DNA from 4 places in the Solwaraspora sp. WMMB335 genome. Region 2 is predicted to be linked to each of the others. Evidence: riboswitches for the same ligand, from Rfam matches in the RefSeq annotation. Region 2 holds a riboswitch; each other region holds the start of a gene.
The links. A riboswitch is a leader RNA that binds a small molecule or an ion and turns the genes downstream of it on or off. The one in region 2 is predicted to bind cyclic di-AMP.
Positions count from the first base shown of each region.

Region 1: it holds a riboswitch for cyclic di-AMP, as region 2 does, so the genes downstream of both, ACN27F_RS28405 (coiled-coil domain-containing protein) here and ACN27F_RS09485 (NlpC/P60 family protein) in region 2, are expected to answer to the same signal.
Region 3: it holds a riboswitch for cyclic di-AMP, as region 2 does, so the genes downstream of both, ACN27F_RS18635 (NlpC/P60 family protein) here and ACN27F_RS09485 (NlpC/P60 family protein) in region 2, are expected to answer to the same signal.
Region 4: it holds a riboswitch for cyclic di-AMP, as region 2 does, so the genes downstream of both, ACN27F_RS21265 (coiled-coil domain-containing protein) here and ACN27F_RS09485 (NlpC/P60 family protein) in region 2, are expected to answer to the same signal.

Region 1 is NZ_JBMHMF010000001.1:6,589,977-6,592,169, forward strand. It holds gene ACN27F_RS28405 (coiled-coil domain-containing protein) at 237-1,361, opposite strand; cyclic di-AMP (ydaO/yuaA leader) riboswitch at 1,374-1,503, opposite strand; gene ACN27F_RS28410 (cation diffusion facilitator family transporter) at 1,672-2,193, opposite strand, start outside.
Region 2 is NZ_JBMHMF010000001.1:2,252,445-2,254,637, reverse strand. It holds gene ACN27F_RS09490 (sigma-70 family RNA polymerase sigma factor) at 1-131, shown strand, start outside; gene ACN27F_RS09485 (NlpC/P60 family protein) at 217-1,176, opposite strand; cyclic di-AMP (ydaO/yuaA leader) riboswitch at 1,187-1,315, opposite strand; gene ACN27F_RS09480 (DUF6232 family protein) at 1,735-2,193, shown strand, end outside.
Region 3 is NZ_JBMHMF010000001.1:4,327,139-4,329,331, forward strand. It holds gene dcd (dCTP deaminase) at 1-58, shown strand, start outside; gene ACN27F_RS18635 (NlpC/P60 family protein) at 205-1,143, opposite strand; cyclic di-AMP (ydaO/yuaA leader) riboswitch at 1,242-1,384, opposite strand; gene ACN27F_RS18640 (NlpC/P60 family protein) at 1,640-2,193, opposite strand, start outside.
Region 4 is NZ_JBMHMF010000001.1:4,908,899-4,911,091, forward strand. It holds gene ACN27F_RS21265 (coiled-coil domain-containing protein) at 42-1,067, opposite strand; cyclic di-AMP (ydaO/yuaA leader) riboswitch at 1,070-1,203, opposite strand; gene ACN27F_RS21270 (potassium channel family protein) at 1,498-2,175, shown strand.

The sequences.
Region 1 (2,193 bases), 4.3 Mb from region 2:
TGCCGAAAGAGCGCTCTCGCGTCAGCCGGAACGCGCAGCGTGCTGATTTCCGATCGTCGTCGTGCTGTTTCGAGCGCCGTTGCCCTGCTCGTTGCGACAGCGGTTCCCGCCGCTATCGCCCGGGTCTTCCGCAAACAGTGGAACGATCCATCGACCCGTGGTCCACCGCGGACACGACCCAGCGGCGGACCACGACAGGTCCGTGGTCCGCCGCCGGGGCTCGCGCCCGAGGTGTCTCAGTACACCGACAGGTGCACGTGGTTGGTGTGGTCGCTGGACGGGTCGCCGCCGGCCCCGCTGTACGCCTTCCAGCCACTGCTCGGCAGCCAGATCCGCTTGTACCAGATCACGTAGAGCACACCCAGTTGGTCGGCGTTGTTGATGAAGTAGTTCGCCAGGTTGTCCCCGTAGGTCTTGTCCCCGCCGGTGGCCACCCCGCCGAAGCCGTTGGCCTGGGCGGCGAAGTCGCAGGCCCGGCCCTTGGGATGCTCGCCGGAGCTGCCGTTGCGGAAGCACGACACGTACCGGGTGAACCCTGCCGCCTTGGCCTGGTTGAGCGCGTGCAAGGTCCGCGGGGTGATACAGCCGGAGGTGGTCGGGTCGTCGACACTACAGGACTCCGCCGGCCAGGATCCGTTCGCGTTGCGCGGTGCCGGGGTCGCTGCGGCGCTGCTGGACCCGGAGCTGGAGGATCCGGAGTCGGACGATCCGCTGGTCGACGATCCGCCGGAGCTGGCGGCCGCGGCGCGTTCGGCTTCGGCCTGAGCCTCGGCCTCGGCCTTCTCCTCTGCCGCGATCGCTACCTCGAGGGCTCGTTCCGCCTGATTCTTGCGTTGCTCCATGACGGCCAGCTGGTTGCGCTGTTCGCGAACCTCGTGCTCGATGGCCGCCTTGGACCGGGTGACCTGGTCTCGCGTCTGGTAAAGCCCGCGTAGCTCCTTTTCCTCGTTGGCGGTGACCGCGCTCAGCGCTGCGGCCCGGTCCAGGAAGCCCTCCGGTGAGGTGCTGTTGAGCAACGCGGACACCGGTCCGAGCCGGCCGTTGCGGTACGCCCGGTCGACGATGCGTCCGACGTTGCGGTTGCGCTTGTCGAGGTCTGCCTCCACCTCGGTCAGCTGGTCGGTGAGCTTGCGCTGCCGCTCGGTCGAGTGGTCGAGGGCCGCCTTGGCGTCGAGCCAGCCGCGCGAGGCGGCATCGAGTTCCTTACGTAGGCTGGTGGTGCCGCCTTCGTCGTCGCGACGGTCGGGGGCGTGGGCGGCGAGCGCAGCCCCGGCAGGGCTGCCCAGTGGGGCGCCGGTGACGGCGACCGCCATTGCGGCCAGCGCCGCGAACAGAGCGGCTCGGGTTCTTCTGTGGATCATGGACACGTGCAGGGTTCCTTCCGTCAGCCGCCGACCGGGTTAGCTGACGGGTTCGGGACGGAAGATCCCTACCGCTGGCGCGGATACACCCCAGGTACGTGGTTCCCCGGCTCGCCGCGAGGCGATTAGGCGACGGCCTCCGCGGGCGCCGGAGGGGCGCCGCCCGGACGGAGACCGGGGCTGAGACTACCGGCTGTGTCCGCCGTCGTCCCGACATCGATAGCACTATTATGTCCAGATAAATCAGGTATTTCAGTTGATCGCAGCTATTACTGTCGCGGGAAGGTCACGAAACTTAAGCCTTTGCTAATCACCAGTCTGCCGGTCCACATGGTTCCGCTGGCGCGGCCGGCTCGACCTGCAGCGTCGCGTGTTCGATGCCGAACTCTTCGTGTAGGGCCTGCCGGGCGTCACGCAGCACCGACCCGACCTCGACCGAGGTGGTGACCGCCAGGTGCGCCGACGCCACCTCCTTCCCTGGAGTGAGCGTCCACACGTGCAGGTCGTGCACGTCGCGGACACCGGGCACGGCGGCCAGCCGGGCCCTGACCCGGGGCACGTCCAGATGCGTCGGTGCGGCCTGCACCAGGATTCGCACCGCGGCCTGGGCCAGCCGCCAGGTACGGGGCAGGATGAACACGCCGACACCGACGGCGACCAACGGGTCGGCGTACCACCATCCGGTCGTGGCGATCACCAGCGCCGCGACGATCACCCCGACCGAGCCGAGTAGGTCGCCGAGTACCTCCAGGTAGGCGCCGCGCACATTGATGCTTTCCCGGGCACCGGCGCGCAGCAACGCGAACGCGGCCACGTTGGCCAGCAGTCCGGC
Region 2 (2,193 bases):
GGCGGGAGCACTCGCTCACCGAGGTGGCCTCGCGGTTCTCGTTGTCGCGCGAGCGGATCCGGCAGCTGGAGATCCAGGCGCTCGGCCGGCTCCGCGAGCTGGCCCGGGCCGAAGGTCTGCAGGCCGCCTGAGCCGAGCCCATGATGACGGTGGCCGGCGTCTCCTGCCAGTAGGAGACGCCGGCCACCGGTGTCCCAGGGGACGGCGCAGACGGCGTCAGCGCACCCTGCCGTAGCCGTACGGGGTCATCATGTCCACGCTGGCCAATTCGACGGCGCGACCGAAAGTCGGTGCATGGATCACCTTGCCGCTGCCGACGTACAGCCCGACGTGGTTGAGGTTGCTGTAGAACACCAGGTCACCCGGCTGTAGAGAACCACGGTCGATCTTGGCGACCACGTCCCACTGCATCGCGGCGTTGTGCGGCAGGCTCTTGCCGGCCGCCCGCCAGGCAGCGAGGGTCAAGCCCGAACAGTCGTAGCCGTTGGGACCGTCGGCGGCCCAGACGTACGGCTTGCCGATGGCTCCGTAGGCGAACTCGACCGCCGTGCCGGCGGCGCCGGAGACCGACGGCACAGGTCCGGTGTACGACGAACCGGTCTCGGTCGCGGTGCCGTAGGCCTGCTCCCGCTTGGCCATCAGCTCGTCGATGTCGGCTTCGATCTGCTTCTTACGGTCGGCCAGCTCCTTCACCTGGGCATCCTGCTTCTTGAGCGCCGCCTGCAGCTTCTCCTGCTCAGCCAGGTAGGTCAGCTGGGTGTCGGTGAAGCTGGTGAGCCGCTGCTGCCGGTCGCGGGCCAGGTGGTCCAGGGTGCCCAGCCGGTCGACGAAGCTGCCGGATGTCCCGTCGAGTAGTGCGCTGGCGGTGCTCAGGCCGCCGGATTTGTATGCCGTGATCGCGATCTGCCCGACTTCCGTCTCTGCCCGGGCCAGCTCGGCCTCCAACGGGCCGAGCTGGGAGTTGATCTTCTCGGCTGCCGCCCGGGTCGCCTTGGCCTCCTCACGGAGCCGGTTGTACGACTCGACGACCTTTGCCAACTCGGCCGATTCCTCGTTGATCTGCTGCGTGAGTTCGCTGACGCTGGGCTGGGCGGAGGCCGCGGCGGCGGGTACGACCAAGCCGAGGACCACGCCGGCCAGCGTGAGGGTGCGCAGCAGAATCCGCGCTGATGACAAGAACGCAGAACCCTTCTTCCATCGCCGCCTCCCGGGTTAGCTGACGGATTCGGGCGGGAAGATCGCCCTACCGCGTCGGACGCGGATTCACCCCAGATGCTCGGTGGGTCCCCGAGTCACTGACAGTCGATCACAATTTGATTACTGAACGTAATCTCTGTCGTGAATGATTCGGCGGCACCGGACCGGCGTCACCACTGTCGGTGACTGGCGACCGGACCAGCGGAACCAATTTAGCCGTAACGCTTGTGACCGGAAAGTAGCGTGATCGTGATTAACGACATTGCGACGGGTCGGTGAGACATCTTGGTAACGGAAAGTATCGACTCGAGGTGTTACCGTGATCCAAGACCAAATTGTCGCTTTAGTAAGTTGAGGCAGTTGCTGCCGGCGGGTAACTCTGACAAATTACCCGTAAAGCCTCCAATTGGCGTCCAGGATGCGTCCTGCCGTACGGCATTCTGCTAGGTGGCAGATTGCTCATCTTCCATCGAGTAGCTCGCTGTTTGCACAATGGACCCGCAAGGTCAGCGCCGCACAAGCCCTTCGGAGGCCGCTATGCGTGCTACTCGCCAGACCCCGTCGTTGCGTGGATCCCCGCCGATGCGCGACGCCAGCCGCCCTCGCGGGTGGAACCCCCCGCCGGCGACCGTCCCGGCAACCCCATCGACCTACCCGGCGCCGGCGACGCGCAACAGCCGGGCCGCGACATACGGACAGCAGCCCGTGGCCGGGGCCGCGTCGGTCGGCCGGGGCAACGGTGGATCGGACGGCCTACCGGCGTACTACCGTCAGCCTGGCATCCGCGTCACCCGGGACTGGTTCGTCGTCGCCGGTCAGCGTTACGCCATCCGTGACATCGCGCAGTTGCGTATCGCCCGGGGGGCCCGGGACCGGATCACCGCCCGGGCGGTGGCTCTCGTCGCGGTGATGCTGGCCGGGATCGCGCTGGTGATCGGGTTCACCCGAGGCTTGGACGAGGTCAGCGCCGGTGCCTACCTGGCCCTGTTCGTCGCC
Region 3 (2,193 bases), 2.1 Mb from region 2:
GCGGGGGCCGACGCCGAGCCGGTCCTGGCAACGGTGGCAGACCTGGCCGACGGGATAGGTCCAAGACGGGATAGGCCGACCAGGTGTAGCGAAAGGCGTCCTCCCAAGCCGGGGGGAGGCATGGGAGGACGCCCTTCAAACGGCCGGTGCCGCCGCACGACGGGGGGATCCGCGGCTAGCGCCAGGCCATGGGGAGGAGTGAAGTTATCCGGGCCGGCCGTAGCTGTGCACGTCCGAACCGATCTTGCGCATCTGCACCGGGGAGCCGGCCTGCGGCGCGTGGACGATCCAGCCGTCCCCGACATACATGCCGACGTGCGACAGCCCGCTGTAGTAGAAGATCAGGTCACCCGGTCGCAGCTCGGACCGGTCGACGTACGCCATCACCTGCCGCTGCCGGGCCGCGTTGTGCGGCAGCGAAACGCCGCCCTGGCGCCAGGCCGCCGAGGTCAGGCCCGAGCAGTCGTAGCTGTTGGGCCCGGCTGATCCCCACACGTACGGCTTGCCGATCTGCGCGCAGGCGAAGGTGACGGCCTTGCCGGCCGCACCACCGGGGTAGGTGGCCGGGCAGGGTGCGGGCCGCAGCGAGCCGAGCGTGTTCGTCGACCCGTACGCCTGCAGCCGCAGTTCCTGCAGCCGGTCCACCTCGGCGTCGATGTCCTTGGCTTTCGCCGCCAACTGTGCTTCGGTCTGGGTCAGCTCCCCGATCAGTTCGTCGAGGGGCGCCTTCTGCGCGGCGTACTTGTCCTTGAGGTCGACGACCGCCTGTACGTCGCGGGCCTGCCTGCGGGCGAACTGGTCGAGCAGTTCCAACTGGTCGGCCAGGTGGGTGGGCTGGCCGCTGACCAGGATCGCGTTGATCGCCGAAGGGCTGCCGCCCTTGTACGACCGTGCGGCGAACTCGCTGACCCGGTCCATCGCCAGATCGATCTGGATCTGCAAGGGCTGAATCTTCTTACCGAGGGCCTCGGCCTGCTTCTTCTTCCCGGCCAGATCCTGACGTACGGCATTGTGCCGTTCGATCGTCGGTTCGAGTTCCGCCCAGACGTCGTCGATCTGGGCTTCGATCTGCGCCACGGTAGGTTGGGCCTGTGCGGGCGATCCGGCCAGCAGCAGTCCGGCGCTGGCAGCAACGGCTACCACCGCCCGAAGAATCTGTTGATGGGTACGCGGCGTTGTGCACCCGTGGTCCCGCTCGGACCATCCGGGGCGCCGCCGAGGGGCGCTCGTAGCCACCGGACTCCTTCTCCCCAGACCGCCTACCGGGTTAGCTGACGGGTTCGGGCGGAAAGGAGACGCCCTACCGCAGCTGATCCTGCGGATTCACCCCGAGTTACCGTGGGTCCCCGGCTCGTGATGTGTGACGATTAGGCGGTGTCGGGTCGAGGTCAACCTGGTTGGCTGACGTCATCTCGACTCGACGATCCCCAAGAGTAGAGAGCGCTGTTCTCCGTACGCAAGCGACGACGATGGACATTTCTTTCCGTAGGCAGATGATTGCTAATCGTGCAGTAGTCGCAGTCGCTCATGCGTTCGAATCGCGGCCTGCAGACCAGCGCCGCAGCACCGGCCTACCGGCATCGTCGACAGCCGCCGAGCACTGATCGATCCACCTCTACAACCAGCTGACCTGCAACAATCACCCGACCCGTTTGAATCCAGCGATCGGCATGTGGTCGATATTCGCCATTTGCACCGGTTGACCGGAGCTCGGCGCGTGCACCATCAGACCATTACCGATGTACACGCCTACGTGATGCAGATCACTGAAGAAGAAAACGAGATCTCCTGGCAGCGCCTCGGCTCGGCTGACCGACCTACCCTGGTTCCACTGCGAACCGGTGTAGTGGGTGAGACCCACCCCCGCACTCGACCAGGCGTACTGGGTAAGCCCTGAACAGTCGAATGCGTTGGGGCCGGTCGCGCCCCAGACGTACGGCTTGCCGATCTGCGCGCACGCGGTCGCGACCGCGGTGGCGGCGGCACCGCCGACCGAGGCCGCCGGGCAAGGGCCGGAGGCGCCCGACCCGCCGGTGTAGCCGGTTGTCTGGTAGGCGTCGGCCCGCATGTCTTCCAAACGATCGATCTCGGCGTTGATCGTCTTGCGCTTCGCGGCGAGTTCCTCGTCCTGCACCTTCTGCTTCGCGATGAGCTCGTCGAGGGTGCGCTTCTCGCTCAGGTACTGGTCCCGGG
Region 4 (2,193 bases), 2.7 Mb from region 2:
GGGCCGCACACCGGGCCCGGTCCGTACGTCGTCCGAGCCGGTCAGAGCAGGGACAGGTGCACGTGGTTGGTGTGGTCGCTGCTCGGGTCACCGCCGGCTCCGCTGTACGAACTCCAGCCGGTGGCCGGGAACCAGACCTGGCGGTACCAGATGACGTAGAGGATGCCGAGTCGGTCGGCGTTGCGGACCAGGAACGCGGTCAGGTTGTTGCCGTACAGCCGGTCGTCCCCGGTGGCGTCGCCACCGAATCCGTTCTGTTGCGCCGAGAAGTCGCAGGCCCGCCCCTTCGGATGTTCGAACGGTCCACCCGGACGGAAGCACGACACGAAACGGGTGAAGCCAACCCGCTTGGCCTCGTTGAGCGCGTGCATCGTGCGCGGCGTGATGCAGCCGGTGGTGGTGGGGTCGTCGAGGCTGCAGGACTGCGACGGCCAGGAACCGTCCGAATTGCGGGGGGCCTGGCGGGCCACCGGCGAGGTGGCGGAGACGAAGCCGTTGGTGGCGACCGCGCCGACCAGACGCAGCGCCTTCTCCGCCTCCTCCTTCTGCCGCCGCATCACGGTGAGTTGCTGCTCCTCGCGGGCGACCTCGGCGTCGATCGCCGCCTTGGCCCGTTCCGCCTGCTCGCGCGCCTCGTTCAACTCGCGGACCCGCTTGTTGTCGTGCATGGCGATCATGTCGAGGCCCTCGGCCCGTTCCAGCAGGGCGTCCGGGCTGGCGCTGTTGAGTAGCACCATGACCGGGGTTATCCGGCCGAGTCGGTACGAGTTGGAGGCGACTTCGCCGATCTGTGGGCTGAGCGCGGCCAGCCGTTCCTCTACCTTCTCCAGTTCCAGGCTGAGCTGCAGCTGTCGCTTGCGGGACTCCTCGACCGCAGTTCTGGCTTCGACGAAGCCGCGTCCGGTCGACTCGAGGACCTCACTCAGCAGGGGCGGCTCGCCCTCGTCGTCGGGATCGGCCGGCGCGGCGGCGGCCGGTGCGGCCAGCACGACGAACCCGGCGAATAGCGCGGTCACCGTGGCCAGTGCCGCGGCCAGCGGCAACCGCTGGCGCAGGGGTGCGGACATCCTGTTCCTCTCCTTGGCCGCCGACCGAGTTAGCTGACGGGTTCGGGACGGAACGATCCCTACCGCAGTTGCGGATTCACCCCGGTGAACGTGGGTCCCCGGCTCACCCCGCAGGGTGATTGGGCGGCGGTCACCGCCGGCACCGATGGGGCGCCGCCGGGCGGAGACCGCGGGCAAGCTTACCGGATCGGTGATCGGCTTCAACACCTCGCAGGGCGTCGCTGACCAGGAAGAAATCCGTTACCGGGCAACGACATTCGGTGATGTCCACTGTCTGCAGTCGCAGTGACACCGGTGGTTGTCGCAAGGCGATCCGAGGGGCCCGGCCGCAGGACGGCCTGAGAGCATTTAGGGTGCAATTGTCGGTTAATTATTTGGTTGCTGGTGATTGGTGCTCTTGACGATGGACACGGGTGCGGAAGGTGACGGAGTGGCGGACGGCCGCCAACCGGACGACGGGGTGCCGGACGACGGCGTCGTGGTGATCGGTCTCGGTCGATTCGGCGGGCAGGTGGCACTGTCCCTGCTGCGGCTCGGGCATCCGGTGCTCGGCATCGACGAGCATCCCAAGCGGGTACAGCACTGGGCCGAGCGCCTGCCACGGGCGGTGGAGGCCGACTCGACCGACGAGGACAGGCTGAGGCAACTCGGGGTGCCCGGCTTCCGGCGCGCGGTGGTGGGGATCGGCTCGGAGGTCGAGTCGAGCATCCTGACCGTCGTGGCGCTCACCGAGATCGGCATCGAGGAGATCTGGGCGAAGGCGATCACCGCCAAGCACGGTCGGATCCTGGCTGCCGTCGGCGCGCACCACGTGATCTTCCCCGAAGCGGCGATGGGTGAGCGGGTGGCTCACCTGCTGGCCAGCAAGATGCTCGACTTCATCGAGTTCGACGACGGGTTCGCGATCGCCAAGGTGTGCGCTCCGCCGGAGACCGTCGACCGGACCCTTGCCGAATCCCGGCTGCGCCAGCAATACGGCGTCACGGTGGTCGGGATCAAGGAACGGGACGCCGACCTGCGCTACGCCTGCGGACGGACCCGCATCCCGAGCGGCGCCCTGCTCATCGTGGCCGGTGCCACCACGGACGTCCAGCAGTTCGGGCGCTAAGGCAAGGGTTCCTGGTGA